DNA from 3 places in the Streptomyces sp. NPDC054863 genome. Region 3 is predicted to be linked to each of the others. Evidence: predicted binding sites of a transcription regulator. Region 3 holds the regulator's gene; each other region holds the start of a gene.
The links. Region 3 encodes HrcA, which represses chaperone genes, less so after heat shock. Its sites were predicted from a motif close to TTNGCACTCNGNNNNNCNGAGTGCNAA; they were not measured.
Positions count from the first base shown of each region.

Region 1: groL (chaperonin GroEL) is a predicted target of HrcA. The motif match lies at 8,090-8,116, and genes of this name have one in related genera.
Region 2: groES (co-chaperone GroES) is a predicted target of HrcA. The motif match lies at 2,585-2,611, and genes of this name have one in related genera.

Region 1 is NZ_JBSGZD010000039.1:27,564-37,036, forward strand. Features, by position in the region: gene ACWGIG_RS10850 (SDR family NAD(P)-dependent oxidoreductase) at 1-428, opposite strand, end outside; gene ACWGIG_RS10855 (DUF4031 domain-containing protein) at 498-770, opposite strand; gene ACWGIG_RS10860 (hypothetical protein) at 767-1,120, opposite strand; gene ACWGIG_RS10865 (MurR/RpiR family transcriptional regulator) at 1,351-2,214, shown strand; gene murQ (N-acetylmuramic acid 6-phosphate etherase) at 2,228-3,184, shown strand; gene ACWGIG_RS10875 (PTS transporter subunit EIIC) at 3,219-4,700, shown strand; gene ACWGIG_RS10880 (alanine/glycine:cation symporter family protein) at 4,784-6,205, opposite strand; gene groL (chaperonin GroEL) at 6,337-7,959, opposite strand; gene ACWGIG_RS10890 (cold-shock protein) at 8,306-8,509, opposite strand; gene ACWGIG_RS10895 (MoaD/ThiS family protein) at 8,934-9,209, opposite strand; gene thrC (threonine synthase) at 9,253-9,473, opposite strand, start outside.
Region 2 is NZ_JBSGZD010000038.1:18,030-27,502, forward strand. Features, by position in the region: gene ACWGIG_RS10580 (THUMP-like domain-containing protein) at 1-192, opposite strand, end outside; gene ACWGIG_RS10585 (polysaccharide deacetylase family protein) at 602-1,618, shown strand; gene ACWGIG_RS10590 (polysaccharide deacetylase family protein) at 1,618-2,520, shown strand; gene groES (co-chaperone GroES) at 2,757-3,065, shown strand; gene groL (chaperonin GroEL) at 3,232-4,857, shown strand; gene ACWGIG_RS10605 (hydroxyacid dehydrogenase) at 4,990-6,015, opposite strand; gene ACWGIG_RS10610 (carbohydrate ABC transporter permease) at 6,076-6,939, opposite strand; gene ACWGIG_RS10615 (carbohydrate ABC transporter permease) at 6,936-8,024, opposite strand; gene ACWGIG_RS10620 (ABC transporter substrate-binding protein) at 8,033-9,367, opposite strand; gene ACWGIG_RS10625 (substrate-binding domain-containing protein) at 9,470-9,473, opposite strand, start outside.
Region 3 is NZ_JBSGZD010000074.1:14,791-24,263, forward strand. Features, by position in the region: gene ACWGIG_RS16280 (ATP-binding protein) at 1-347, opposite strand, end outside; gene ACWGIG_RS16285 (hypothetical protein) at 631-1,356, opposite strand; gene ACWGIG_RS16290 (VOC family protein) at 1,401-1,793, opposite strand; gene ACWGIG_RS16295 (16S rRNA (uracil(1498)-N(3))-methyltransferase) at 1,927-2,670, opposite strand; gene ACWGIG_RS16300 (nitronate monooxygenase) at 2,667-3,764, opposite strand; gene dnaJ (molecular chaperone DnaJ) at 3,905-5,041, opposite strand; gene hrcA (heat-inducible transcriptional repressor HrcA) at 5,042-6,058, opposite strand; gene ACWGIG_RS16315 (MBL fold metallo-hydrolase) at 6,231-6,962, shown strand; gene ACWGIG_RS16320 (DUF3097 domain-containing protein) at 7,011-7,844, shown strand; gene hemW (radical SAM family heme chaperone HemW) at 7,952-9,184, opposite strand; gene ACWGIG_RS16330 (SpoIIE family protein phosphatase) at 9,227-9,473, opposite strand, start outside.

The sequences.
Region 1 (9,473 bases), on a different contig from region 3:
ATCAGCAGCCGGGTCAGCGCGAAGTGCCCCAGGTGGTTCGTACCGAACATGCGTTCATGGCCGTCCCCGGTCTCCTCGCGGGGCGGGTCGTCGAGCGCGACACCGGCGTTGAGGACCACCGCGTCGAGATGTGCCACCTCCCGCTCCAGCGATTCCACCGCAGGTCCGAGCGAGGCGAGGTCGGCGAGGTCCAGCCGTACGGACAGCACCCGCGCGCCCGGTACGCGTGAACGGATCGAGGCCCCGGCAGCCTCCGCCTTCGCGGGACTGCGGCCGGCCAGCACGACGGTGGCTCCGGTCGCGGACAGCTGCTCGGCGACGAAGTACCCGATGCCCGCGTTGCCGCCGGTGACCAGGAAGACACGGCCCTCGGCACGCGGCAGCCGGTGAACGTCCCAGGGCGGGGAGGAGTACGTGGATGACGACATGCGTCCAACGTGCCAGCCCCCACCGACACCTCACCGATCAATCCCCGACAGACGCCGACCGGCGCTGCCTCACTCGCCCCCGTAACCGTGCTTGCGGCGCCGCAGCCCCGCCGCCGTGATCCGCCGCACCAGCTCCTTGCTGCCGATCTCCAGCGCGCCCGCCGCGACCGCGTCCGCGTACCGCCCCTCCGGCACGTCGTAGTGGTCGCGCTCGAAGGCGCGGGGCGGGCAGCCGATGCCCGCCGCGAAGGCGTGGAGTTCGTCGTACGACACGTCGCTGACCAGGTGGGACCAGAGGCGGCCGTGGCCCGGCCAGGTCGGCGGGTCTATGTAGATCGTCATGCGGGCGGCAGCTTTCCGACGGGGGCGACGGCGACGACGGCCTTGGTACAGACCCAGTGCGGGTCGGGGCCGAGTTCGGGCTCGACCTCCAGGGCGTGCGGGTCGCCTTCGTGGCAGACGGAGCACAGCGGCCAGCGGCCGTACTTCTCCAGGAGGGCGTCCTGTACGTCCTGGGCGATCAGGCCCGCGACGAAATCGGCCCCCTCCGGCCACTGCTCGACCCACCACCGGCGGTGGGTCACCGCGTCCTCCACGAGGGACACGACGTCCGCGTCGGCGACGTCGCGGGCGGCGAGGTCGGCCATGACGAGCGCGCGGGCGGTGTGCAGGGACTGTTCGAGGGGGTCCATGAGGCAATTGTCGCGCGGGTCGAAGGGGGTGACCAAAGTCCCACCGCTCCCGGGACCTCCGGACCGTTGACGAACCCCCTCCCTGAAAATATCTTTCAGAGGTGAGCGATGCACTGAAGAAAAGTTCCAGCAGGTCGGCCCCGGCCACGCCGGCCGCCTCCGCCGCCCCGGCCCCGGCCGCCTCCGCCGCCCCGGCCCCGGCCGCCTCCGCCGCCCCGGCCCCGGCCGCCCTGGCCGCCAAGGTCCGCACCCTCGCCCCCTCCATGACCCGCTCCATGCAGCGCGTCGCCGAGGCCGTGGCGAGCGACCCCGCCGGGTGCGCCGCGCTCACCGTCACCGGACTCGCCGAACTCACCGGGACCAGTGAAGCCACCGTCGTACGGACCTCGCGCCTCCTCGGCTACCCCGGCTACCGCGACCTCCGCCTCGCCCTCGCCGGACTCGCCGCCCACCAGCAGTCCGGGCGCGCCCCCGCCGTCACCGCCGACATCGCCGTCGACGACCCGATCGCCGACGTCGTCGCCAAGCTCGCGCACGACGAGCAGCAGACCCTCGCCGACACCGCCGCCGGTCTGGACACCGTCCAGCTCGGCGCCGCGGTCAACGCGTTGGCCCAGGCCCGCCGCGTCGAGATCTACGGCGCCGGTGCCTCCGCCCTCGTCGGCATGGACCTCGCACAGAAGCTCCTGCGGATCGGACTGTTCGCCCACGCACACAGCGACCCGCACCTCGCCGTGACCAACGCCGTACTGCTGCGCGCCGGTGACGTCGCCATCGCCATCACCCACTCCGGGTCGACCGGCGACACCATCGAGCCGCTGCGGGTCGCCTTCGAGCACGGTGCGACGACCCTCGCGATCACCGGCCGCCCCGGCGGGCCCGTCGCCCAGTACGCCGACCACGTCCTCACCACCTCCACGGCCCGCGAGAGCGAACTGCGACCGGCCGCCATGTCGAGCCGTACCAGCCAACTCCTCGTCGTGGACTGCCTGTTCGTGGGCGTCGCCCAGCGTACGTACGACACGGCGGGCCCCGCACTCGCCGCCTCGTACGAGGCACTCGCCCACCGCCACGACCCCCGCACCACCCGATAAGGACCCCTCCCCCATGACCAGCACCCCCACCGACAACACCGCCTCCCCCTACGGCGAGCTGCGCGCCCAGCTCGACACCCTCACCACCGAGGCGTTCCGCCCCGAGCTCGCCGAGATCGACCAGCTGTCCACCCCGGAGCTGGCCGCCCTGATGAACAGCGAGGACGCGACCGTCCCTGCGGCCGTCGCCGCGCAACTGCCGCAGATCGCCGCCGCCATCGACGGGATCGCGGAGCGGATGGCGCGCGGCGGCCGGCTGATCTACGCGGGCGCCGGTACGGCAGGGCGCCTCGGCGTCCTGGACGCCTCCGAGTGCCCGCCCACCTTCAACACCGACCCGAGCGAGGTCGTCGGCCTCATCGCGGGCGGCCCCTCCGCCATGGTCAAGGCGGTGGAGGGCGCCGAGGACAGCAAGGAGCTGGCCGCCGCCGACCTCGACGCGCTCAAGGTCGACGCGAACGACAGCGTCATCGGCATCTCCGCCTCCGGCCGCACCCCGTACGCCATCGGCGCCGTCGAGCACGCCCGCAGGCGGGGAGCCCTCACCGTCGGCCTCTCCTGCAACGCGGACAGCGCCCTCGCTGCCGCCGCCGAGCACGGCATCGAGGTCGTCGTCGGACCCGAACTCCTCACCGGATCAACGAGGTTGAAGTCCGGCACCGCCCAGAAACTCGTCCTCAACATGATTTCGACGCTCGTCATGATCCGCCTCGGCAAGACGTACGGAAACCTGATGGTCGACGTCCGCGCCTCCAACGAGAAGCTGCGCGCCCGCTCCCGCCGCATCGTCTCCCTCGCCACCGGCGCCGGTGACACCGAGATCGAGGCCGCCCTCACGGCCGCCGACGGAGAGGTCAAGAACGCCATCCTGATCCTCATCGGCGACGTCGACGGCCCCACGGCGAAGACCCTGCTCGACGAAGAGCACGGGCACCTGCGCGCGGCCCTCAGGTCCGCGCACCAGAAGTAACCCCCCTCCCCCGCACAGCAAGGCACCACGCACCATGAGCACCGACACCCCTGAGAACAAGAACCGCGCCACTGCCGCCGCGATCCTTCCGCTCGTCGGCGGCGCGGACAACGTCACTTCGGTCGTCCACTGCATGACCCGCCTCCGGCTGGGCCTGCGCGACCGTACGCGCGTCCAGGACGACGCGCTCAAGGCGTTGCCCGCAGTCATGGGCGTGGTCGAGGACGACACGTACCAGATCGTCCTCGGGCCCGGCACGGTCGCCCGCGTCACCCCCGAGTTCGAGGCCCTCGTCGAAGAGGGCAGGACCTCCGCCGCGCACGCGCCGACCGCCGAGGAACTGGCCGCCGAGGGCGCCGCCCTCAAGGCCGCCCGGAAGGCCAAGAACGCCACCCCGTTCAAGCTCTTCCTGCGCCGCATCGCCAACATCTTCGTCCCCCTGATCCCCGCCCTCATCGGCTGCGGCATCATCGCGGGCCTCAACGGCCTGCTGATCAACCTGGGTTGGCTGCCCGCCGTCACCCCGGCGCTCGCCGCCATCGCGTCCGGCTTCATGGCGCTCATCGCGGTCTTCGTCGGCTTCAACACCGCGAAGGAGTTCGGCGGTACGCCCATCCTGGGCGGGGCCGTGGCCGCGATCATCGTCTTCCCCGGCGTCGCGAAGATCGACGCGTTCGGCCAGATCCTCTCCCCCGGCCAGGGCGGTGTGCTCGGCGCACTCGCCGCGGCCGTCCTCGCCGTACACATCGAGAAGTGGTGCCGTCGCTGGGTGCCCGAATCCCTCGACGTCCTCGTCACACCCACCCTCACCGTGCTGCTCTCCGGCCTGGTCACCATCTTCGGCCTGATGTTCGTCGCCGGTGAGATCTCCACCGCCATCGGTACGGGCGCGGACTGGCTCCTCGACCACACCGGCGCCTTCGCGGGCCTGGTCCTCGGCGGTCTCTTCCTCCCGCTCGTCATGCTCGGCCTGCACCAGGCGCTCATCCCCATCCACACCACCCTCATCGAGCAGCAGGGCTTCACCGTCCTGCTGCCGATCCTGGCGATGGCGGGCGCGGGTCAGGTCGGCTGCGCGGCGGCCGTCTTCCTGCGCCTCAAGAACAACCACTCGATCCGCAACACCATCAAGTCCGCCCTCCCGGCAGGCATCCTGGGCGTCGGCGAGCCCCTCATCTACGGCGTCTCGCTCCCCCTCGGCCGCCCGTTCATCACGGCGTGCGCGGGCGGCGCGGCGGGCGGCGCGTTCGTCGGGCTCTTCTCGATGCTCGGCGACAAGGTCGGCTCGACGGCCATCGGCCCGTCCGGCTGGGCCCTCTTCCCGCTCCTCCAGGGCAACCACGGCCTCGGCACGACGATCGCCGTCTACGCGGGCGGCCTCCTCATCGGCTACATCGTCGGCTTCGCCGCCACGTACTACTTCGGCTTCACGAAGACGATGCTGTCGGAGCTGAACACTCCGGCGGCGGAGACGGCTGCGGACCCGGCGGAGCCGAAGACGCCGGTCGGGGTCTAGTCCGTACGTGCGGGTGCGTGGTGGCTGGCCGCGCCCACGCGGCGGAGCCGCAAATCCAACAGAGCCCCGCGCCCCTAAGGGCGCTACCGCTGCCAGCAGTCCACGTCCCGCAGCTCCGGCATCCGGTCCCGTACGAACACCGGGTCGATGCCCGTCCTGCGCTGCGCGCGGTAGTCCTCAAGGAGCCGGAACGCGATGCCCGACAGCGGGATGATCGCCACCATGTTCACCAGCGCCATGAACCCCATGAAGATGTCGGCGAGGTTCCACACGATGGACACCGACCCGAGCGCCCCCAGGAAGACGACCGTCAGCACCAGCGCCCGGTAGACCGGCAGCACCCACTTCTTCTCGTCCCCGGTGATGAACTCGATGTTGGACTGCCCGTAGTAGTAGTTCCCCATCATCGAGCTGAACGCCAGCATGAAGACGACCACCGTCAGGACGTGCCCGGCCCAGCCGCCCAGCGACGACGTCAGTGCGTTCTGCGTGAGGTCCGCGCCCTGCCTGGCCCCCGCCAGCTCCGGGTTGGTCGTCAGGATGATGAACGCGGTGATGGTGCAGATCAGGATCGTGTCGAAGAAGACGCCCAGCGCCTGCACGAGGCCCTGCTTGACGGGGTGCGAGACCTCCGCCGCCGCGCCCGCGTTCGGCGAGGACCCGAGGCCCGCCTCGTTCGAGAACATCCCGCGCCGGATGCCCTGCTGGATCGCCGTGCCGATCGCCCCGCCCGCCACCTCCCGGAACCCGAAGGCGCTGCCCACGATGTCCGCCAGCACCCGCGGCAGATCGGTGATGTTGAGGACGACCACGGCCACGCCCAGGAAGAGGTACAACAGCGCCATCACCGGCACCAGCACCTGCGTCACGCTGCTGATGCGCCGTACCCCGCCGAAGACCACCAGACCGAGCAGCACCGCCAGCGCCACCCCGATGACCGGCTCCCGCCACGAGGCCGCACCGCCGAAGGACCCGCCGACGACCGAGACGATCGTGTTGGCCTGCACCGCGTTGAAGACGAACCCGAAGGTGACCGTGATCGTCACCGCGAACAGCACGCCCAGCCACCGCTTCCCCAGCCCGCGCTGCATGTAGTACGCGGGCCCGCCCCGGTACGTACCGTCGTGGTCGCGCACCTTGTACAGCTGCGCCAGCGCCGACTCGACGAAGGCCGAAGCCGCACCGACCGTCGCCATCACCCACATCCAGAACACCGCGCCGGGCCCGCCGAGCGTGATCGCGGCGGCCACCCCCGCGATGTTCCCCGTCCCGACCCGCGCCGCCGCCGAGATCGTGAAGGCGCCGAACGACGAGACGGCCTTGCGGCCCTGCGCGTCCGGCAGCGCCTTGTCGCCGAGCACCCGGATCATCTCGGGGAACATCCGCACCTGGACGGCCCTCGACCGGACCGTGAAGTACAGCCCCGCGCCGATCACCAGCGGGATGAGCAGGTAACTCCAGAAGGCGTCGTTGATGTCGACGATCACTGAGTCCAGGGAGTCCATGCGCTTCAGCTTGTGACGACCGGCCCCGGCCGGCCACCTGGGAACGCCCAGCCGGGAACGCCACCGGGGCGGCACCCCCGAAGGGATACCGCCCCGGTGGGCGTACGTACTGCTACCAGCGAGAGGGGGACTTAGAAGTCCATGTCCCCGCCCGGCATGCCACCCGGGGCGGCAGCGCCGGCCTTCTCGGGCTTGTCGGCGATGACGGCCTCGGTGGTGAGGAACAGCGCGGCGATCGACGCGGCGTTCTGGAGGGCGGAGCGCGTGACCTTCGCCGGGTCCAGGATGCCCTCGGCGATCATGTCGACGTACTCACCCGTCGCGGCGTTCAGGCCGTGACCGATGGGCAGGTTGCGGACCTTCTCCACGACGACGCCACCCTCAAGACCACCGTTGACGGCGATCTGCTTGAGCGGGGCCTCCAGCGCGAGCTTGACGGCGTTGGCGCCGGTCGCCTCGTCGCCCGTGAGCTCCAGCTTGTCGAAGACGGCCGAGGCCTGGAGGAGGGCGACGCCACCACCGGCGACGATGCCCTCTTCGACGGCGGCCTTCGCGTTGCGAACGGCGTCCTCGATGCGGTGCTTGCGCTCCTTGAGCTCGACCTCGGTGGCGGCACCGGCCTTGATGACGGCCACGCCGCCGGCCAGCTTCGCCAGGCGCTCCTGGAGCTTCTCGCGGTCGTAGTCCGAGTCGCTGTTCTCGATCTCGGCGCGGATCTGGTTGACGCGACCGGCAACCTGCTCGCTCTCGCCCGCACCGTCGACGATGGTCGTCTCGTCCTTGGTGATGACGACCTTGCGGGCGCGGCCGAGCAGGTCGAGACCGGCGTTCTCCAGCTTGAGGCCGACCTCCTCGGAGATGACCGTGCCGCCCGTGAGGATGGCGATGTCGTTCAGCATGGCCTTGCGGCGGTCGCCGAAGCCCGGGGCCTTGACGGCGACGGACTTGAACGTGCCACGGATCTTGTTGACGACGAGGGTGGAGAGCGCCTCGCCCTCGACGTCCTCGGCGATGATCAGCAGCGGCTTGCCGGACTGCATGACCTTCTCCAGCAGCGGAAGGAGGTCCTTCACGTTGCCGATCTTGCTGTTGACGATGAGGATGTACGGGTCGTCCAGCGCGGACTCCATACGCTCCATGTCGGTCGCGAAGTACGCCGAGATGTAGCCCTTGTCGAAGCGCATGCCCTCGGTGAGCTCAAGCTCCAGGCCGAAGGTCTGCGACTCCTCGACCGTGATGACGCCTTCCTTGCCGACCTTGTCCATCGCCTCGGCGATGAGCTCGCCGATCTGGGTGTCGGCGGCGGAGATGGAGGCCGTCGAAGCGATCTGCTCCTTGGTCTCGACATCCTTCGCCTGCTCCAGGAGCGCGGCGGAGACGGCCTCGACGGCCTTCTCGATGCCACGCTTCAGGGCCATCGGGTTGGCACCGGCGGCAACGTTGCGCAGGCCCTCACGAACCAGCGCCTGCGCGAGGACGGTCGCGGTCGTCGTACCGTCACCGGCGACGTCGTCCGTCTTCTTCGCGACCTCCTTGACGAGCTCGGCGCCGATCTTCTCGTACGGGTCCTCCAGCTCGATTTCCTTCGCGATGGAGACACCGTCGTTGGTGATCGTGGGGGCGCCCCACTTCTTCTCAAGGACGACGTTGCGGCCCTTGGGGCCAAGGGTGACCTTGACGGCGTCGGCGAGCTGGTTCATGCCACGCTCGAGGCCGCGCCGGGCCTCCTCGTCGAACGCGATGATCTTGGCCATGTGAAGTGGTCCTCCCAGGACGGGGTGGATTTCTCCGGACCGGTGGTCGGTGCCCGCGACGGACGGCCCGAGAATGCGGAGGATTCCTTACCCCCGCACCCTTCGGACCTCACCTACCTGGTCCAAGTTTCTGTCACTCTCACTGGGAGAGTGCTAACGCCAATGATTAGCACTCGACCCCTGCGAGTGCAAGCGGCTACCACAGATCCTGGCGGGAACAGCACGCCGTGGGCCGGATGCCGGGCGTCCGGCGCCGGACGCACCAAGGGCCCGTACCCCTTGTGACGAGGTACGAGCCCTGAGCGCGTGAGTATCGGTAGTGCGTCTGTGGCCGATCGCGCCGAGATCAGACGGCGAGCTTGACCATGTCCGCCTGCGGACCCTTCTGGCCCTGCGAGATCTCGAACTCGACTCGCTGACCCTCTTCAAGGGTGCGGTAGCCGTCCATCTGGATCGCGCTGTAGTGGACGAAAACATCCGCACCACCGTCGACCGCGATGAAGCCGTACCCCTTCTCCGCGTTGAACCACTTGACGGTGCCCTGAGCCATGCCTAACTCCCCTATTACTGGCCCTTGCGCGGGACCGCACTTCGCGGCCCCGGGTCAGACCCCACCCGCCGACAGGAACGCGGTAGGTGTGCGCCGAAGCGCGTCGACCGCGGCTGAATGTATCCGCCCAACTGCCCTCTGCAACAGGTCAATCGGACGAGAATTCTGCGCACGCCTGAACGCCCGGATCGGTCAACTACCGTGATTCCAGGGCAAGTCGGGCCGGACATAGTGTGCGCATCGGCGGCAAAAGGCTCGCGGGCGCGGCCCGCATCTTCTCTCGTTCTCATATGCGCGGGGCACAGGCGGAGAGCGGGGCTTCCCCTACTCTACCTCTTTCAACCATAGAGAATTGCCCCCTCCGCTTGTGAGCGGAGAGGGCAACTTGGGTGAACGGGAGGGCGGTTGACCGCCCCTCGCGGGATCAGCCGCCCGCGACGGCCGGGATGATCGAGACGCCCGCGCCGTCCGGCGTGGCCGTCTGGAGGCCGCTCTCGAAGCGCACGTCGTCGTCGTTCACGTACACGTTCACGAAGCGGCGCAGCTTGCCCTGGTCGTCCAGGACGCGGGCGGCGATGCCGGTGTGGTTCTTCTCCAGGTCGGCGATGACCTCGGACAGGGTGGCGCCCTCGGCGGTGACCTCGGACTCGCCGCCGGTGTACGTGCGGAGGATGGTGGGGATGCGGACCTTGACGCTCATGGTGTTCAGCCTTCCGTTGCGTACGTCGTACGGGTCGAGGGTGTCAGCGGGCCAGGCCGGCGTCGCGGAACGCGTCCAGGCTCGGCCGGATGGTCGCGGAGGGGCCCGTGGTCGGGGCCACCGCGTCCAGCGTCTTGAGACCGTCTCCCGTGTTGAGCACGACCGTGGTGAGCGTCGGGTCCAGCAGACCGGCCTCGATGAGCTTCTGCGTGACGCCGACGGTCACGCCGCCCGCGGTCTCCGCGAAGATGCCCTCGGTGCGGG
Region 2 (9,473 bases), on a different contig from region 3:
CGACTTGCGGGTGGACTGCTCGACCCCGTTGGGCGTGAAGTACATCCGGTGCGCGTCCTCGGCGCCGAACTTCGCGGCCGCCCGCTGCCGCAGCCGGGCCTGGGCGAGTGCCGCCGACACCAGCTCGACGGGATGGTCGCGGCGCAGCCGGGTCGCGAGCGCCAGGGCCTGGGCGGGGTCGTAGTCCCGCAGCTCGGCTAGGAGGGCCTGGCCCTCGGGGGTGAGGAGGGCACGGAAGGCGGCGAGGGCGGCGGTCTCGGTGCTGGTGCTGGTGGTGGCGCCGGTGGTGTCCGGGGTGCCTGGGCCGCCCGGGGTGTCTGCGCCGACGGCGGCGTCGGTGGTGCCAGGGCCGGTGGTGGCGCCGGAGGTACCAGCGGCGCCGGAGGTGCCGGAGGCGTCGGCGTTGTCGTTGCCGGAGGGGCGGCCGGAGTGGTTCGTCACCCGTCCCATTGTGGTCCAGCCCGGCAGAACCGCCCGACCCGCCCGCCCCACCCCCCCTGTGGGCCAGGTGGGACCCTCTGTGGGCCAGGTGGGCGACCGTCCGTGCCCCCTCCCCGTGTCGCCCACCCCCCGCCCCGCCCCGCTGACAGGATGCGGCGCCATGCGACTTGTACGACAAGCAGAAGAAAGAGGGCTCTCTGTGGATATCTCGGGAGCAGTCGGGCGCAGGCGGGGCACCATGGCGGTAGCGGTTCTGGTGACGGCCGCGATCGCCTCGGGGTGCGCGACCCCGGCAGAGGAGAAGACGGGCGGGCGGGGCGGGTCCGCCGTCGGGAAGGAGTCGGGGGAGCTGGGGGAGTCGGGGGAGGGGCGGAAGGCGGTGGACGGCGCGGGCGGCGCCCTGCTCTCGCCCGCCGAGAAGCTGCGGCGCGAGCAGGCCGCGGCCAAGGCCGCGCAGGCGGCCCGGGTGGTGGCGGCCAGGCGCTGGGGGCTGGCGCAGACGCCGCTGGCCGTGCCTCCGGCGCCCAGGGCCAAGCCGAAGATCAAGACCCGGCAGGGCTTCGAGGTGGACGGGCACGTCTCGGAGGGACTGCCGCCGGTCTTCACGACGGTGCCGGTCAAGGACAGGGTCGTGTTCCTGACCATCGACGACGGGGCCGAGAAGGACCCCGAGCTGATCCGGATGATGGCCGAGCTGAAGATCCCGTACAGCGCGTTCCTCTCCGACTACCTGGTGAAGGAGGACTACGCGTACTTCAAGAAGATGCAGCGCAAGGGCGTGGCCCTGCACAACCACACCCTCAACCACCGCTATCTGCCCGGCCTTTCGTACGACGGGCAGAAGCGCGAGATCTGCGGCCAGCAGTCCAACATCGAGAAGCGCTACGGCAAGCGCCCTCCGCTCTTCCGCCCGCCGTACGGCAACTACAACAAGGACACGCTGCTCGCCGCCAAGACCTGCGGGGTGAAGGCGGTCCCGCTGTGGGCGGCGGAGGCCTTCCCGGACCGGATGGAATGGCGCGAATGGGACAAGGACCTGCACCCCGGCGACATCGTCCTCACCCATTTCCGGGGGCGGGGTGACTGGAAGGGGTCCATGCCCGACATGATTCGTCGCGTCATGAAGACGATCACCGCCAAGGGTTACGCCGTGGCCAAGCTGGAGGATTACGTGTGATGCGAGGACGGGCACGCCGGTCGGGACTGTGGGTGGCGGGGGCTGTGGCGGTCGGTGTGCTCGTCGCGGGGGTGAGCGGATGTGCGGGGCCAGGGGCCGGGGACGGCTCCGGCGCACCGCCGGAAGGGACCGCGGCGGAGGCTGCGACGCCCGGACGGGCGACGCCCGAGAAGGCGGCGCCCGCGCCCGCCGCACCGGGGACCGACGCCCGGGGCGTACCCCTGAAGGCGTACGCGCGCTGGGGCCTGGCGGGCCCCCTCGCGCCGGTCCCGGCGCGCCCGGACCGTAAGCCCGTGCTCAAGGCGTCAGGACCGCCCGTCGTCCTGGACCGGGTCCGCACCCGCGACAAGGTCGTCTTCCTGACCTTCGACGACGGGGCGGAGAAGGACCCCCGGTTCGTCAAGATGGTCGGGGAGCTGAAGCTCCCGATCAGCATGTTCCTGACGGACAGCGTCGCCGGGAGCGACTACGACCACTTCAAGCACCTGCGCGACGCGGGCGGCGGCACGATCCAGAACCACACCACGGGACACGCGAACCTGCGGACGCTGTCGTACGAGGGTCAGCGCAAGCAGATCTGCGGCCAGCAGGACCGTCTGGCGGCCCGCTTCGGCACCCGCCCCACCCTCTTCCGCCCGCCGTACGGCAACTACAACGACGACACGGTGCGCGCGGCCGGCAGCTGCGGCGTGCGGGCCCTCGTCCTGTGGCGCGAGTCGATGCAGATCCACAACATGCGCTACGCGGAGGGCGACCGCCTCAAGTCCGGTGACATCGTCCTCGCCCACTTCCGCGGCCCGGACGAGCTCAAGGGCTCGACCATCACCGAGATGACGACCCGCATGCTGCGCAGGATCCAGGACCAGGGGTTCACGGTGGCGCGGCTGGAGGACTATCTGTGACCTGCCCCGGCGGGCCCCGGGACCACTCCCAGGGGGCGTCCGAGCCACTCCCGGGGGGCTTGAATTGGCACTCCGCTTGACCGAGTGCTAACCGCGTCATAGTCTCGGCCCTGGCACTCACCACTGGAGAGTGCCAACACAGCGACAGGCAGGTCCGGCACCCGCGACGACGGATCCACCTGGTCGCCACCCCAGACTGTTAACCCCGTGAGATCTCCGAAGGGGGAGACCGGATCGTGACGACCGCAAGCTCCAAGGTTGCCATCAAGCCGCTTGAGGACCGCATCGTGGTCCAGCCGCTCGACGCCGAGCAGACCACGGCCTCCGGCCTGGTCATCCCGGACACCGCGAAGGAGAAGCCCCAGGAGGGCGTCGTCCTCGCCGTGGGCCCGGGCCGCTTCGAGAACGGCGAGCGCCTGCCGCTCGACGTCTCCGTCGGCGACGTAGTGCTGTACAGCAAGTACGGCGGCACCGAAGTGAAGTACAGCGGCGAGGAGTACCTCGTCCTCTCGGCCCGCGACGTTCTCGCCATCATCGAGAAGTAGGCAGCCGAGAAGCACTTAGCTTCCGCATTGCTTGATCTGCGCCCCTGGCCCCCGCTCACACGCCGGGTGGTCAGGGGCGTAGCTCGTTTTCACGTAGGCCCGCGGTTCACCCCGGCCGGGCCGCGTGCTTGCGCAGTTCGTATTCCGAGAGGACTTGAAAAGCTCCATGGCGAAGATCCTGAAGTTCGACGAGGACGCCCGTCGCGCCCTTGAGCGCGGCGTCAACAAGCTTGCCGACACCGTGAAGGTGACGATCGGCCCCCGTGGCCGCAACGTCGTCATCGACAAGAAGTTCGGCGCCCCGACCATCACCAACGACGGTGTCACCATCGCGCGTGAGGTCGAGCTCGACGACCCGTACGAGAACCTCGGCGCCCAGCTGGTGAAGGAGGTGGCGACCAAGACCAACGACATCGCGGGTGACGGTACGACCACCGCCACCGTGCTGGCCCAGGCGCTGGTCCGCGAGGGTCTGCGCAACGTCGCCGCGGGTGCCTCCCCGGCCGCCCTGAAGAAGGGCATCGACGCCGCGGTCAAGGCCGTGTCCGAGGAGCTCCTCGCGACCGCCCGCCCGATCGAGGACAAGTCCGACATCGCTGCCGTGGCCGCGCTCTCCGCGCAGGACCAGCAGGTCGGCGAGCTCATCGCCGAGGCGATGGACAAGGTCGGCAAGGACGGTGTCATCACCGTCGAGGAGTCCAACACCTTCGGCCTGGAGCTCGACTTCACCGAGGGCATGGCCTTCGACAAGGGCTACCTCTCGCCGTACATGGTGACCGACCAGGAGCGTATGGAGGCCGTCCTCGACGACCCGTACATCCTGATCCACCAGGGCAAGATCGGCTCGATCCAGGACCTGCTGCCGCTCCTGGAGAAGGTCATCGGCGCCGGTGGCTCCAAGCCGCTGCTGATCATCGCCGAGGACGTCGAGGGCGAGGCGCTCTCCACCCTCGTCGTCAACAAGATCCGCGGCACGTTCAACGCCGTGGCCGTCAAGGCCCCGGGCTTCGGCGACCGCCGCAAGGCGATGCTCGGTGACATGGCCACCCTCACCGGTGCCACCGTCATCGCGGAAGAGGTCGGCCTCAAGCTCGACCAGTCCGGTCTGGACGTCCTGGGCACCGCCCGCCGCGTCACGATCTCCAAGGACGACACGGTCATCGTCGACGGCGGGGGCAACTCCGAGGACGTCAAGGGCCGCGTCAACCAGATCAAGGCCGAGATCGAGTCCACGGACTCCGACTGGGACCGCGAGAAGCTGCAGGAGCGCCTGGCGAAGCTCGCCGGTGGCGTCTGCGTCATCAAGGTCGGTGCCGCGACCGAGGTCGAGCTCAAGGAGAAGAAGCACCGTCTGGAGGACGCCATCTCCGCGACCCGCGCCGCGGTCGAGGAAGGCATCGTCTCCGGTGGTGGCTCCGCGCTCGTCCACGCCGTGAAGGTCCTTGAGGGCAACCTCGGCAAGACCGGCGACGAGGCCACGGGTGTCGCGGTCGTCCGCCGCGCCGCCGTCGAGCCGCTGCGCTGGATCGCCGAGAACGCCGGCCTTGAGGGCTACGTCATCACCTCCAAGGTCGCCGACCTGGAGGCCGGGCAGGGCTTCAACGCCGCCACCGGCGAGTACGGCGACCTGGTCAAGGCCGGCGTCATCGACCCGGTCAAGGTCACCCGCTCCGCCCTGGAGAACGCCGCGTCCATCGCGTCGCTGCTGCTCACGACCGAGACCCTGGTCGTCGAGAAGCCGGCCGAGGACGAGGGCGACGCCGGTCACGGCGGCCACGGCCACTCCCACTGAGCTCAGGCTCAGTCGGTAGTACGGCCGGTTTCGGCCGTACGTCACTGAAGCCCGGTCCCCACCTTCGTGGCGGGGGCCGGGCTTCGGTGCGTGGTGGCGGGGCCGGGCGGTTGGTGTTCCCTGCGGCACGCGCTACGCGGAGTGCCCGAGCGCGTCACGGTGGACCGGCTCCGAGAACGGCGCCCCCGCCGCGTACCGCTCCAACTCACCCAGCGCATGGTCCGCCATCCGATGCAGCTCGTTCCCGAACGACCCCGCCATGTGCGGGGTGAGCAGCACATTAGGCAGGGTGTAGAACGGCGAACCGGCGGGCGGGAGTTCGGGCTCGGTCACGTCCAGTACGGCTTCCAGGCGGCCTGAGCGCAAATGCTCCAGGAGCCCCGCCTCGTCGACCAGTGAGCCCCGCGACGTGTTGATCAGCGTCGCCCCGTCCGGCATCGCCGCCAGCTGTGCGGCGCCGATCATGTGGTGGGTCTCGGGGAGCTGCGGGGCGTGCACGGAGACGACCGAGCTGCGGGCGCAGAGGCCGGCCAAGTCCGTTGATTCGGCGCCGAGTCCGGCTGCTTCGGACGTACTCACGTACGGGTCGTACAGCAGCGTGTGCACGTCGAAGGGGCGCAGCAGCTCGATGACGCGGCGGCCGATCCGGGAGGCGCCGACGATGCCGACGGTGCGGCGGTAGTTGCCCGAGGAGTGCAGCTCGGTGCGCCAGTCGTGGGCGGCGCCGTTCAACTCCCGGTACTTCAGCGCTGCTTGGCGGACCTGCTTGCCCGCGGAGAGGATCGCGGCGAGCGTGTACTCGGCGACGGGCAGGGCGTTGGCCCCGGCAGCCGCGCTGACGAGCAGGCCGCGGTCCCAGCAGGCCGGGGTGATGTGGTGCTTGACGGAACCCGCGGCGTGCACGACGGCGCGGAGTTTCGGGGCGCGGGCCAGGACCTCGGGGGTGAGCGGGGTCGCACCCCAACAGGTGAGCAGCACCTCCGCCCCGGCGAGCGCCGTCGCGTACGCGGGGGAGTGCAGGTCGTGGGCGACCAGGTGCGGGTCGGTGCGGGCGATCCGGGCCAGGCGGGTGCGGTGCTCGTCGGTGAGGAGGCGTTCGGCGATGCCGGGGGCCATGGCGAGGAGGGTCGCGGGGCGATTGTCAGTGGCGTGGTGCATGGTGGAACTCAGGTCTCCTCATCGGTTCGTTCGGCGCTCGGACCCCGGGTGCTGCACCCGTCACTTGACGCTGCCGGCCGTGAGCCCGGCCTTCCAGTGCCGCTGGAGGGAGACGAAGGCGACGATCAGGGGGATGACGGCGAGGAGGGAGCCGGTGACGACCATCGGGAGGTACGTCGGCTCGGCGTGGGCGCCCGAGTTCCATGCGTACAGGCCGAGGCTCAGCGGGAAGAGCTTCTGGTCCGAGAGCATCACCAGGGGGAGGAAGAAGTTGTTCCAGATCGCGGTGAACTGGAAGAGGAAGACGGTCACGAAGCCCGGCATGACCATGGGCAGACCGATCGAGAGGAAGATCCGCAGCTCGCCCGCGCCGTCGATACGGGCGGCCTCCAGGGCCTCGTTCGGGATGTAGCCCGCGCTGAAGACCCGGGAGAGGTAGACGCCGAAGGGGTGCACCAGGACCGGCAGCAGGACCGACCAGTAGGTGTTGACCAGCCCGATCCTGCTGGCCAGCAGGTACATCGGCAGGGCGAGCGCGGTCGTCGGGACCAGCACCCCGAGCAGCACCGTGGAGAACAGCTTCTCCTTGCCCCGGAAGGCGTACTTGTCGAAGGCGTAGCCCGCGGCCACGCTCACCAGCGAACTGAGCACGGCCCCCGCACCCGCGTACAGCAGGGAGTTGCCGTACCAGCGGAAGTAGATGCCGTCGCCGTGCGAGGCCAGGTCGGAGAGGTTCCGGCCGAGGTCGAAGCCCTCGAAGGAGAAGGCGTTGCCCGCGAGCAGTCCGCCGGCGTCCTTGGTGGCGGCGGTGAGCAGCCAGACCAGGGGGAAGAGCATGTAGAGCGTGGCGAGGACGAGCGCGCCGTTGACCGCCGTACGGGAAAGCCAGCGGTTGCCGGGAGAGGTGCCTGCGTGGGTGCTCATGCGGTCGCCACCTTCTTGGCCTTCTTCTGGCCGGCGTTCCCCTGACCGGCCCGCTTCCGGTCGGCCTTCTTCCGGTCGGCGTTGTTCTGGCCGGCGTTCTTCTGCTTGCGTCCGCCCGCCAGCCTGGTCACCACGAACGACAGCAGTGCGGCCGTGAGGGCGAGGAGCACGGAGGCGGCTGCGGCCAGCCCGTAGTCGTTGCGGTCGAAGGCCGCGGTGTAGGCGTACATGTTCGGCGTCCAGGTGGAGGTGACGGCGGAACCCGTGCCCTTGTTGAGGATCAGCGGTTCGGTGAACAGCTGGAGCGAGCCGATGACCGTGAACAGCGCGACCATCACCACCGAGGCCCTGATCAGCGGCACCTTGATGCTGAAGGCGGTGCGCCAGGCCCCCGCCCCGTCCACCGTGGCCGCCTCCAGGACGGACCGGTCGACGGCCTGGAGGGCTGCGTAGAAGATCACCATGTTGTAGCCGAGCCACTCCCACAGCGCGATGTTGACCACCGAGGGCAGGGCGCCCGAGGGCGAGAAGAAGTCGAAGCCGATCCCGCCGGCCTCCATCGCGTCGACCACCGGGCTGAGCTGCGGTGTGTACAGGTACACCCAGATCAGCGCGGCGATGATGCCGGGCACGGCGTGCGGCAGGAACAGCGCGAGCTGGAAGAAACGACGCGCGCGGGCGAGCGCCGAGTCGAGCAGCAGCGCCAGCGCGAGGGCTCCGCCGATCATCAGCGGGATGTAGAGCGCGCAGTACCCGAGGAGTACGACGAAGCCCTCGCGGAAGGCCGGATCGCCCAGCGCGGAGGCGTAGTTGTCGAGTCCGCTGAACACGGTCTCGACCCCGCCGAAGCCCAGCCCCGACTGCTTCTCGCTGAACAGGCTGAGCCACACCGCGTATCCGATCGGCACGACCATGACCAGGACGAACAGCACGAAGAAGGGAGTGAGGAAGAGGGCTGCGGCGGCATTGGTACGGGCGCGGGCGGCCGAGCGGGCCCGGCCCGGGGCGCGCGACGGCCGGGCGGCGGGGTCGACCGGCCCGGCACCGGAAGCGCCGGGCCGGGTACCGGCCTTGGTGGTGGTCATGGTGTTGCTCAGCCCTCGACCTTCAGGCCGCGCTTCTTCAGCTCGGCGACGGTCGCGTCGTGGCCGGCCTTCACCGCGTCGGCGATCGTGGTGCCACCGTGGGTGACCTTGCCGAACTGGTCCTTGATGATGCTGTTGGTGGTGCCGGTGCTCGGCCCCCACGACCAGTCCGCCCTGATCGACGTACCGGCGTCCTCGAAGACCTGGTAGATGTCCTGGCCGCCGTAGTACTTCGCGTCGAACGCCTTCTTGGCCGTCGGGCGCAGCTCGGAAGCGGCCGGGAAGGCACTCGAAGTGCCGGACGCGATCCGGGCCTTGATGCCCGCCTCCGTCGTCGTCATCCACTTCGCGAACTCGACCGCCGCAGCCGCCTTCTTGCTGCCCTTGGTCACCGCGAACGTCGACCCGCCGAGCATTCCGCTGGCCGCCTTCCCGTCCCAGGTCGGCATCGGCGCCACCGCCCACTTGCCGCTCTGCTCCGGGAGCGTCCCCTTGAGGACGCCCGCGCCCCAGGCCGCACCGAGGTAGCCGACGGTGCCGCCGCTCTTGAGGGAGTTGGTCCACTCCGGGCTGAAGGACGCGTTGTTGCGGATCAGGTCGCCGTCGAGGAGCTTCTGCCAGTACGCGGAGACCTTGGCGGTCGCCGGGTCGGTGGTGTTCACCTTCCAGGTGTCGCCCTCGGCCTTGAACCACCGGGCGCCCGCCTGCCAGGCCATCGCCTGGAACGTCGTCGGGTCGTCCGGGAAGAACGTGCCGATCCGCGCCTTCGCGTCGGCCTTCTTGACCTTCTCGGCCGCGGCCTCGAACTCGTCCCAGGTCTTGGGTACTTCGACGCCGTACTTGGCGAACAGGTCCTTGCGGTAGAAGAAGGCCTGCGGTGCGGCGTCGAAGGGCACCGCCCAGTTCTTGCCGCCGAGCGTCGTCAGCTCGACCGCCTGCGGCAGGAACTTCGTCCTCACGTCGTCGCCGAGCAGGGAGCCGATGTCCTGCACCGAACCCTGGCTGACGAACTCCGGCAGCATCGGGTACTCGATGGACACCAGGTCGGGGGCGTTGTCCGCCTTCACCGCGTTGGAGATCTTCGCGTAGCCGCCCGCGTTGCCGGACGGGATCTCCTCGAACTTCACCTTGATGTTCGTGTGCGAGGCGTTGAAGGCGTCGACGACTTCCTTGGTGCCCTTCGCCCAGCCCCAGAAGGTGATGTCGACGGGCTTGCCGTCGGCCCCCGGGGCGGCGGAACCGCCGTCACCGCTGCCGCCGCAGGCCGTGAGGACGGCGAGGGCGGTGGCGGCGCCGGCCATGACGAGTGGTGTTCGCTTCCAAGTGCTCCAACTGCGGCTCACGGCAAGGCTCCTGTGGGAAGGCGGCGACATTGGCGTTGGCCGCGATCCTTGGACCAGCCTTGAACGAAGTCAAGAGCGAACGATCGAATGATCGAAAATAGATCAG
Region 3 (9,473 bases):
ACCCGGACGCGCTCGCAGGTGTCCAGCACGAGCAGCCCGCGCCGCCCCGCGAGGAGCCGCAGCACCGCCTCCATCGGGTCCGTCCCGCTGCCGGGAGCGGTCCCGGCGTGCAGGGCGGCGGCGACGGTCTGCGGGACGAGCGCGGCGTCGGCGCAGTCGGAGAGGTCCGCGCGGTGGACGGGGAGATCCGTGACGGACTCCGCCAGGCGGGCGGCAAGGTGCGACTTGCCCACTCCGGCGGGCCCGGTGAGGGTCACCAGCCGGGTGTCGGCGAGGACGTCGAGGAGCTCACCGAGGGCCGGCTCGTGGGGGATGCGGGGGACGGGGAGGCCGTATGCGGGAGGCATGCGCCCACTGTGGCGGGCACCGGCCCCACCGCGCGCCCCCGAGGGCCGGAGATCCGTACACCTAATTCCCCTGGTGGGAACTACGTAGGTATGCGCGGCCGCGGTGGCGCCGCGCACCCCGCGGGCGCGGACGGCTGTGGCGGCAACCGGCCTCGATGTCGGCGGGCATCGCGCGCACGCCGCGGGCGCGGACGGCTGCCCTCCCGGGCCTGCCCGGCACACGCGCACATCTCTGCCCCGCCGCCACCACTGCGAACCCCGCACACCACCTGGTGTTTGCCGCTCACTTGTCCGAAGGGCAGTTGCAGGTGGGCCGCGGATCGGGGGCCGGGTCGGGCGCGGGGTCGCGAGGCGCGGTCACCGTGACGGTGACGGTGGGCCTCGGGTCGGGCGCGGGGTCGGGTTCGGGCGGGGCGACGGTGATGGTGGTACGTCCAACGGGCGGCGTCGGGTCGGGGTTCCCGGTCGGCCAGGTCGGTTTCCAGGTGGGCCGGTGCGTGGGCCCCGTGGTCGGTGTGGTCTCCGTGGGCGGCCTCGAAGTCGGGTCGGTGGTGGGGGCGTTGCAGTTGCCCATCCCGCTCACCCGGAACACGGTCCGCCCCGACACCGTCGCGGTCAGGTCGCCGCGCACGCACCGCCCGTCGCGCTCGTCGGTGACCTTGCCCGTGATACGGATCTCGCGCCCGCCCCGGTCCTGGCCCTCGCACGCGACGGTGGCGACGTTGCGGACGGGCGGGGCGGAGGGGCCGGTGGTGCCGGTGACCCCGACGGGGTTGGCGGTGACCCTGCCGTTCTCCCCGACGGTGGCCGTGCAGGTCATCCAGTTGACGTCGACCCCGGCGCGCTGCAGTGCGCCGGTGCCTGTCTGGTCGGTGGTCAGCGCGACCGCGAAGGAACTCAGACCGCCCGCCGTACCCGGCTCGCACGCCACGACGCCCGCCACCGCCGCACCGGCGAAGGCCATCGCCGCGAGGGTGCGCCTGTGCCGTATTCGCCTCATTGCCCCCATGGGGGGCAGCCTGCCACCGCGCGCGGGGCAGGGACAGGGGCGTTTCAGCCGCCCAGCAGCAGCCACTCCTGGAGTTCCACCAGGTTCCCCTCGGGGTCCTTGAGGTGGGCGCCGCGCATGCGCTCCGTCATCGCGGCGGGTCCGTGCACGAGTACCGCACCGCGCCCGGTGATCTCCTCGCAGTACCGGTCGAGGTCGTCGACCCGCAGCACCACGAACGACCGGTGCCCGGCGGGGTCCGCGGCGAGCTCGCCCAGCAGCTCGGCCATCATGGCCCGGTCCTGGAGGGCGATCCCCGCGGACCCTGTCGTCGGCGAGAACTTCTCGTACGGCCCGTCGGCGAACCCGGACTGGGGCTTCAGCCCCAGCACCTCGCCGTAGAAGCGGTAGCAGGCACGGAAGTCCGAGACCAGCAGCCGGACTTGAGCGAGTTCCATGACGCACTCCTCTTTGAGGTGGTGGAGGACGGGGCTGCCCCCGCAGGAGCTGCTCCCCGGGGGACTGTTCCCTGCGAGGACTGTTCCCTGCGGGGACTGTTCCCTGCGGGGACTGTTTCCCTGCGGGGACTGTTCAGGACCACCGGCCGGTGCGCCCCAGCAGCAGCGCCGTCGCCGCCGTACCCGCCGTGGACGTACGCAGCACACTGCGTCCCAGCCGGTACGGTTTCGCCCCCGCCGCGCCGAAGACCGCCAGCTCCTCCGGGGACACTCCCCCTTCAGGCCCTACGACCAGCACGATGCTGCCCTCTTGAGGGAGCTCCGCGACCGCCAGCGCACCGCTGTCGGCGTCCCGGTCCTCGTGCAGCACGGCGGCGAAGTCGGCGGTGGCCAGAAGTGCCCCCACCTGTTTGGTGCTCATCGCGTCCGCGACCTCGGGGAAGCGGAGCCTCCGCGACTGCTTCCCGGCCTCCCTCGCGGTGGCCCGCCACTTGGCGAGGGACTTGGCGCCCCGCTCGCCCTTCCACTGCGTGATGCAGCGCGCGGCCTGCCACGGCACGACGGCGTCGACCCCGGTCTCCGTCATCGTCTCGACGGCCAGCTCGCCCCGGTCTCCCTTGGGGAGGGCCTGCACGACGGTGATGCGCGGCCGGGGTTCGTCCTCGACGACCGTCCCGGTGATCTTCACGACGAGCCGGTCCTTGCCCTCCGCCGCGACGACGACGCCCACGGCGCCGTTCCCCGCCCCGTCGGCCAGGACGACGTCCTCGCCCTCCCGCAGGCGCCTCACGGACACCGCGTGGCGCCCCTCCGGGCCCTCCAGGACGTACTCCCCGCCCTGCGGCACGCTCTCCACCACGAACACCGGCGCCGTCATGACGTCGACCTCCTCAAAGCCATCTCCGTCCACGCCGAGTCCGCCTCGGCCGCAAGGACCTGTACGAGCCGCCCGGCGGGCAGGTCCCGCGCCAGCCGGTGCCCCTGCCCCGCCCACAGCGCCATGCCCTGGGCGTCGCCCACCCGGGCGGCGGCCCTGCGCAGCCCCGCGGTCATGTGGTGCACCTCGGGATACCCGGACGGGGCGTACGGGCCGTGCTCGCGCATGAACCGGTTGACCAGGCCCCGCGCGGGCCGCCCGGAGAACGCCCGGGTGAGTTCCGTCCGTACGAACAAGGGGTTCCGCAGGGCCTTCTTGTGCACCACGTGCGCCCCGGACTCCGGGCACGCCAGGAACGCCGTCCCCAGCTGTGCCGCGTCCGCGCCCGCGGCCCGTACGGCGGCGATCTGCGCACCGCGCATCAGCCCTCCGGCGGCGATCACCGGCAACTGCACGGTCTCGCGGACCTGCGTCACCAGGGACAGCAGCCCGAGCCCGCTGCTGCCGTCGGTCTGCGGGTCGTCGCGGTGCGTGCCCTGGTGCCCGCCCGCCTCGATGCCCTGCACGCACACGGCGTCCGCACCCGCCCACTCGGCGGCCTGCGCCTCTTCCGGGGTGGTGACGGTGACGACCGTAAATGTCCTGACATTCGTGAGGGCGTCGAGTTCATCTCTGGAGGGGCAGCCGAAGGTGAAGGACACCACGGGCACGGGGTCGTCGACGAGGAGTGCCAGCTTGGCCTCGTACCCGTCGTCGGTGCCGTGGTCGTCGCGCTCGGCGATCGGCGTCTCGTACCAGGCACTCTCACTCGCGAGCTGCTGGCGGTACAGGTCCAGGGCCGCCGGGTCGGCGGCGGGCTGCGGCATGAACAGATTGACCCCGAACGGTTTCGGGGTCAGCGCGCGCAGTTGCTTGATCTCCTCGTACATCCCGTCGGCGGTCTTGTATCCGGCCGCGAGGAAGCCGAGCCCGCCGGCCTCGGACACGGCGCCGGCCAGCTCGGGGCAGGAGGCCCCACCGGCCATGGGCGCCTGCACGATCCCTCGCCGGCACAGCTCTCCCAGCGCGGGCATCACCCTGGACTCAACAGACATGCCCGCATCGTTTCACGACCCCGCCCACCCGCCGAATCGAACGAAAACGGGGCCGGGCCCCGTGGCCCGACCCCGTTTCGCACAACTGACTGTGCCTGCCCGGGGGACGACCCCCGGACCCCCAGCAGGGCATCGGCTGCTCAGCGCCCGTTGAAAGCGTCCTTCAACCGCGAGAACAACCCCTGCTGCCCCGGCTGGAACTGCCCCGTGGGCCGTTCCTCGCCGCGCAGCTTGGCCAGTTGGCGCAGCAGGTCCTCCTGCTGCGGGTCCAGCTTCGACGGCGTCAGCACCTCGACGTGCACGATCAGGTCGCCCCGACCGCCACCGCGCAGGTGTGTCACACCGCGCCCGTGCAGCGGCACCGACTGGCCCGACTGCGTACCGGGCCGGATGTCGATGTCCTCGACCCCGTCGAGCGTCTCCAGCGGCACCTTGGTGCCGAGCGCGCCCGACGTCATCGGGATGGTCACCGTGCAGTGCAGGTCGTCGCCGCGCCGCTGGAAGGTGGGGTGCGCCAGCTCGTGGATCTCCACATAGAGGTCGCCGGCGGGGCCGCCGCCGGGGCCGACCTCACCCTCGCCCGCGAGCTGGATGCGGGTGCCGTTGTCGACACCTGCCGGGATCTTCACCGTGAGCGTGCGACGCGACCGGACGCGGCCGTCACCGGCGCACTCCGGGCACGGCGTCGGCACGACCGTGCCGAAGCCCTGGCACTGCGGGCAGGGCCGCGAGGTCATGACCTGGCCGAGGAACGACCGGGTGACCTGCGAGACCTCACCGCGACCGCGACACATGTCACAGGTCTGCGCGGAGGTGCCGGGGGCCGCGCCCTCGCCGCTGCAGGTCGTACACACCACAGCGGTGTCGACCTGGATCTCCTTGGTGGTGCCGAAGGCCGCCTCGTTGAGGTCGATCTCCAGCCGGATCATGGCGTCCTGGCCGCGGCGGGTCCGCGAGCGCGGGCCGCGCTGGGACGCCGTACCGAAGAAGGCGTCCATGATGTCGGAGAAGTTTCCGAAGCCACCCTGGCCGAATCCGCCCGCGCCACCTCCGCCGGAGGCCGACAGCGGGTCGCCGCCGAGGTCGTAGACCTGCTTCTTCTGCGGGTCCGACAACACCTCGTAGGCGGCGTTGATCTCCTTGAAGCGCTCCTGAGTCTTCGGGTCCGGATTCACATCCGGGTGAAGCTCACGCGCAAGACGCCTGAACGCCTTCTTGATTTCGTCCTGGGAAGCGTCGCGGCGCACGCCGAGTACGGCGTAGTAGTCCGTGGCCACTTACGACTCCGCCAGGATCTGTCCGACGTAACGTGCCACTGCGCGTACCGCTCCCATCGTTCCGGGGTAGTCCATGCGGGTCGGTCCGACCACGCCTAGCTTGGCGACTGCCTCGTCGCCCGAACCGTAGCCGACTGCGACCACGGACGTAGAACTGAGTCCCTCGTGAGCATTCTCATGACCGATACGTACGGTCATGCCGGACTCCGTGGCCTCGCCGAGCAGCTTCAGCAGCACGACCTGCTCCTCCAGCGCCTCCAGTACGGGGCGGATGGTGAGCGGGAAGTCGTGGCCGAAGCGGGTGAGATTGGCGGTGCCGCCGATCATCAGCCGTTCCTCGGTCTCTTCCACGAGCGTCTCCAGAAGAGTCGCGAGAACCGTCGAAACGGTTCCCCTGTCCTCCGGTTCGAACGACTCGGGAAGTTCCTGCACCAGTTGCGGCACGTCGGCGAACCGGCGGCCCACGACCCGGCTGTTGAGCCGGGCCCGCAGGTCCGCGAGGGACACCTCGCCGAACGGCGCCGGACAGTCGATCATCCGCTGCTCGACCCGGCCGGTGTCGGTGATCAGCACCAGCATCAGCCGGGCGGGCGCCAGCGACAGAAGCTCCACGTGCCGCACCGTCGACCGCGTCAGTGACGGGTACTGGACGACGGCCACCTGCCGGGTCAGCTGCGCGAGCAGCCGCACCGTACGGGCGACGACGTCGTCGAGGTCGAGGGAGGCGTCCAGGAAGCTCTGGATCGCCCGCCGCTCCGGCGTGGACAGGGGCTTGACCCCGGCCAGCCGGTCGACGAACAGCCGGTAGCCCTTGTCCGTGGGGATGCGTCCGGCGCTGGTGTGCGGCTGGGCGATGAACCCCTCGTCCTCCAGGGCCGCCATGTCGTTGCGCACGGTGGCAGGCGAGACGCCGAGCTGGTGCCGCTCGGTGAGGGCCTTGGAGCCGACGGGCTCCTCCGTGCCGACATAGTCCTGGACGATGGCGCGCAGCACTTCAAGTCTGCGTTCACTGAGCATCGCGCACACCTCCAAGCCGTGATGTTCCCTGGTGCGGATCGGGCGTACGGGACGGGTGCCCCGGTGCCCTGCCTGGCACTCCCCGCGTGCGAGTGCCAACGATTGTCCGGGCCAGTGTACGGCGGCGGAGTGCTGCCCGGGCAAGGGCGGCAGCTCACGCTAGCGTCACGGTATGGAGATGCGATGGGAAGAGGCCGGCTGGGAAAGTCTCGCTCCGGGCGTCGGCAGGCGCCGGCTGCCGGGCTGGGACGCGACCGTCGGCCTGGTGGCGGGCGCGCACGGGGCGCTTCTGTACGACACGGGGTCGACGCTGCGCGAGGGCGCCGGGATCCGTCTACAGGCCGAGCGGCTGCTCGGCCGCAGAGTGACGCATCTCGCGCTCAGCCATCCCCACTTCGACCATGTGCTGGGGGCGGGCGTCTTCGCGGGCGTCGAGGTGTTCGCCGCCGCCGGCATGGACACGCTGCTCGTCTCCCAGCGGGAGTCGATCTCCACCGACGCGGTGCGTCAGGGGGTGGCGCCCGGCGCCGCCGTCGAGGCCGCGGAGCTGCTGGCCGCCCCGCACCACCTGGTCTCCGGCGAGCGGACCCTCGACCTGGGCGGCGGGCGCAGCGTCCTGTTCGCCAACCTGGGGCCCGCACACAGCGGCCACGACCTGGTGGCCCTCGTGCCGGGCCTTCGGGGCGGCCCCGAGGTCGTCTTCTGCGGGGACCTGGTGGAGGAGTCCGGGGAGCCTCAGGCGGGCCCTGACGCGGTCGGCGGGCGGTGGCCCGAGGCACTGGACCGGCTCCTCTCGCTGGGCGGCGAGGACGCCGTGTACGTGCCGGGGCACGGTGCGGTGGTGGACGCGGCGTTCGTACGGGCCCAGCGCGACGCACTGGCACGCCGTTTCGCGGCCTCCTGACCGAGTCTCCCGGGCGGCGGCCCCGGCAGGTGTCGTAGCGTCTGACGCATGCGCAGCTACAGCCCCGACTTCACCCCGCCCTGGAAGAGGTCGACGCCCGCCCCCGAACTCCCCGCCGAACACGACCTGGTGGTCGAGGAGGTGTCGACGGGCTTCTGCGGTGCGGTGATCCGCACCGAGAAGACGGCGGAGGGTCCGACGGTCACCCTGGAGGACCGCTTCGGCAAACACCGGGTGTTCCCGATGACTTCGGCCGGCTTCCTCCATGAGGGCGCGCCGGTGACGCTCGTACGGCCGCCCTCGGGGGCCGGTCCCGTGCGCCCCGCCCGTACGGCCTCCGGTTCGGTCGCCGTCACGAACGCGCGGGCGCGCGTGGCGCGGGCGGGCCGCATCTACGTCGAGGGGCGGCACGACGCGGAACTGGTGGAACGGGTCTGGGGCGACGACCTGCGCATCGAGGGCGTCGTCGTCGAATACCTGGAGGGCATCGACGACCTGCCGGCGATCGTCGCCGAGTTCGCCCCGGGACCGGACGCGAAACTCGGCGTCCTGGTCGACCACCTGGTGCCCGGCTCGAAGGAGTCCCGCATCGCCGCGCAGGTGACGAACGCCGACGTCCTGATCGTCGGGCACCCGTACATCGACGTGTGGGAGGCCGTGAAGCCGTCCTCCGTCGGCATTCCCGGCTGGCCTCGGGTCCCGCACGGCCAGGACTGGAAGACGGGCGTGTGCCGGGCGCTGGGCTGGCCGGACAACACGGGCGCCGCCTGGCAGCACATCCTGGCGCGGGTCCGCACGTACAGGGACCTGGAGCCGTCCCTGCTCGGTGCGGTGGAGCGGCTCATCGACCACGTGACGGTCGGCGACGTCCCGCAGGGCTGACCGGAGCCGGACCCCGCGGTGGGCCGCCGCGCGAGTTCCCGCGGGCCCGGTGGCGCGGCGCCCCGCCCGGTGCGCAGTCCACGTGGCGCGGCGGCCCCGCCCGGTGCTCAGTCCACCAGGTCCCGCACCACCGCGTCCGCCAGCAGTCGGCCGCGCAGGGTGAGCACCGCGCGGCCCTCGGCGTAAGGACCGTCCTTCAGGAGGCCGTCCCTTACCGCCTTCTCCGCGGCGGCCAGCCCGGCGGGCTTCAGCAGCGACAGCTCGCAGCCCTCGACGAGCCGCAGTTCCAGCAGGATCCGCTCGACCCGGCGGTCCTCGTCGAGCAGCACCTCGCGCCCCGCCCCGGGGGACCTCCCGTCGCCCAGCGCCTGTGCGTAGGCACCGGGGTGCTTGACGTTCCACCAGCGCACGCCGCCGACGTGGCTGTGCGCCCCGGGGCCTGCGCCCCACCAGTCGGCGCCGCGCCAGTACAGCTCGTTGTGCAGGCACCGGCCGGCCTCGGAGGTCGCCCAGTTGGACACCTCGTACCAGGAGAATCCGGCCTTCGAGAGCGCCGTCTCCGTCATCAGGTAGCGGTCGGCGTGCACGTCGTCGTCCGTCATCGGGACCTCGCCGCGCCGGATCCGCCGGGCGAGCTGGGTGCCCTCCTCGACGATCAGCGCGTACGCGCTCACATGGTCGGGGCCCGCGCCGATCGCCGCGTCGAGGGACGCCTGCCAGTCGGCGTCGGACTCCCCCGGCGTGCCGTAGATCAGGTCCAGGTTCACATGGTCGAACCCGGCCGCCCGCGCCTCCGCGACACACGCCTCGGGGCGCCCCGGGGTGTGCGTACGGTCCAGGATCTTCAGCACGTGCTGCTTGGCGCTCTGCATCCCGAACGACACCCGGTTGAAGCCGCCCTCGCGCAGTTCCGCCAGGTACGCCGGATTCACCGACTCGGGGTTGGCCTCCGTCGTGACTTCGCAGTCGTCCGCGAGTCCGAACTCGTCCCGCACCGCCCCCAGCATCCGTACGAGATCGGCGGCGGGCAGCAGGGTGGGCGTCCCGCCCCCCACGAAGACGGTCCGAACGGGCCGCGGATCGTCGCCCAGCACCTTGCGCGCGAGACGCACTTCCTCCACCAGCGTCCCCGCGTAGTTGTCGCGCGAGGCAAGCGCTCCGCCCGACCCGCGGAGCTCGGTCGCCGTGTACGTGTTGAAGTCGCAGTACCCGCAGCGGGTCGCGCAGTACGGCACGTGCAGATAGAACCCGAGGGGCCGCTCCCCCGCCCCCCGCAACGCGTCAAGAGGCAGTGCCCCGTCCTCGGGCATGGGCTCACCATCAGGCAGTACAGAAGGCATGCCCCCATTGTCCGCCCTCCGGGGACCCGGCAGCGCCCCGTCCTACTCCGCCCGCAGCACCAGCAACGCCATGTCGTCGTCCGGCGGGTCCGCAGCGAACCTGTGCACCGCCCCGGTGATCCTCTCCGCCACTCCCTGCGCCGAAAGCCCCGCACACTCCGCCAGCTCCGCCGCCAGCCCCTCCCCGTCGTCGAACATCACCCGCCCGCACCGCCGCTCCGTCACCCCGTCGGTCACGCTCAGCAGCACCTCCCCCGGCGCCAGCACGAACGTCTCGCTCTCGTACGCC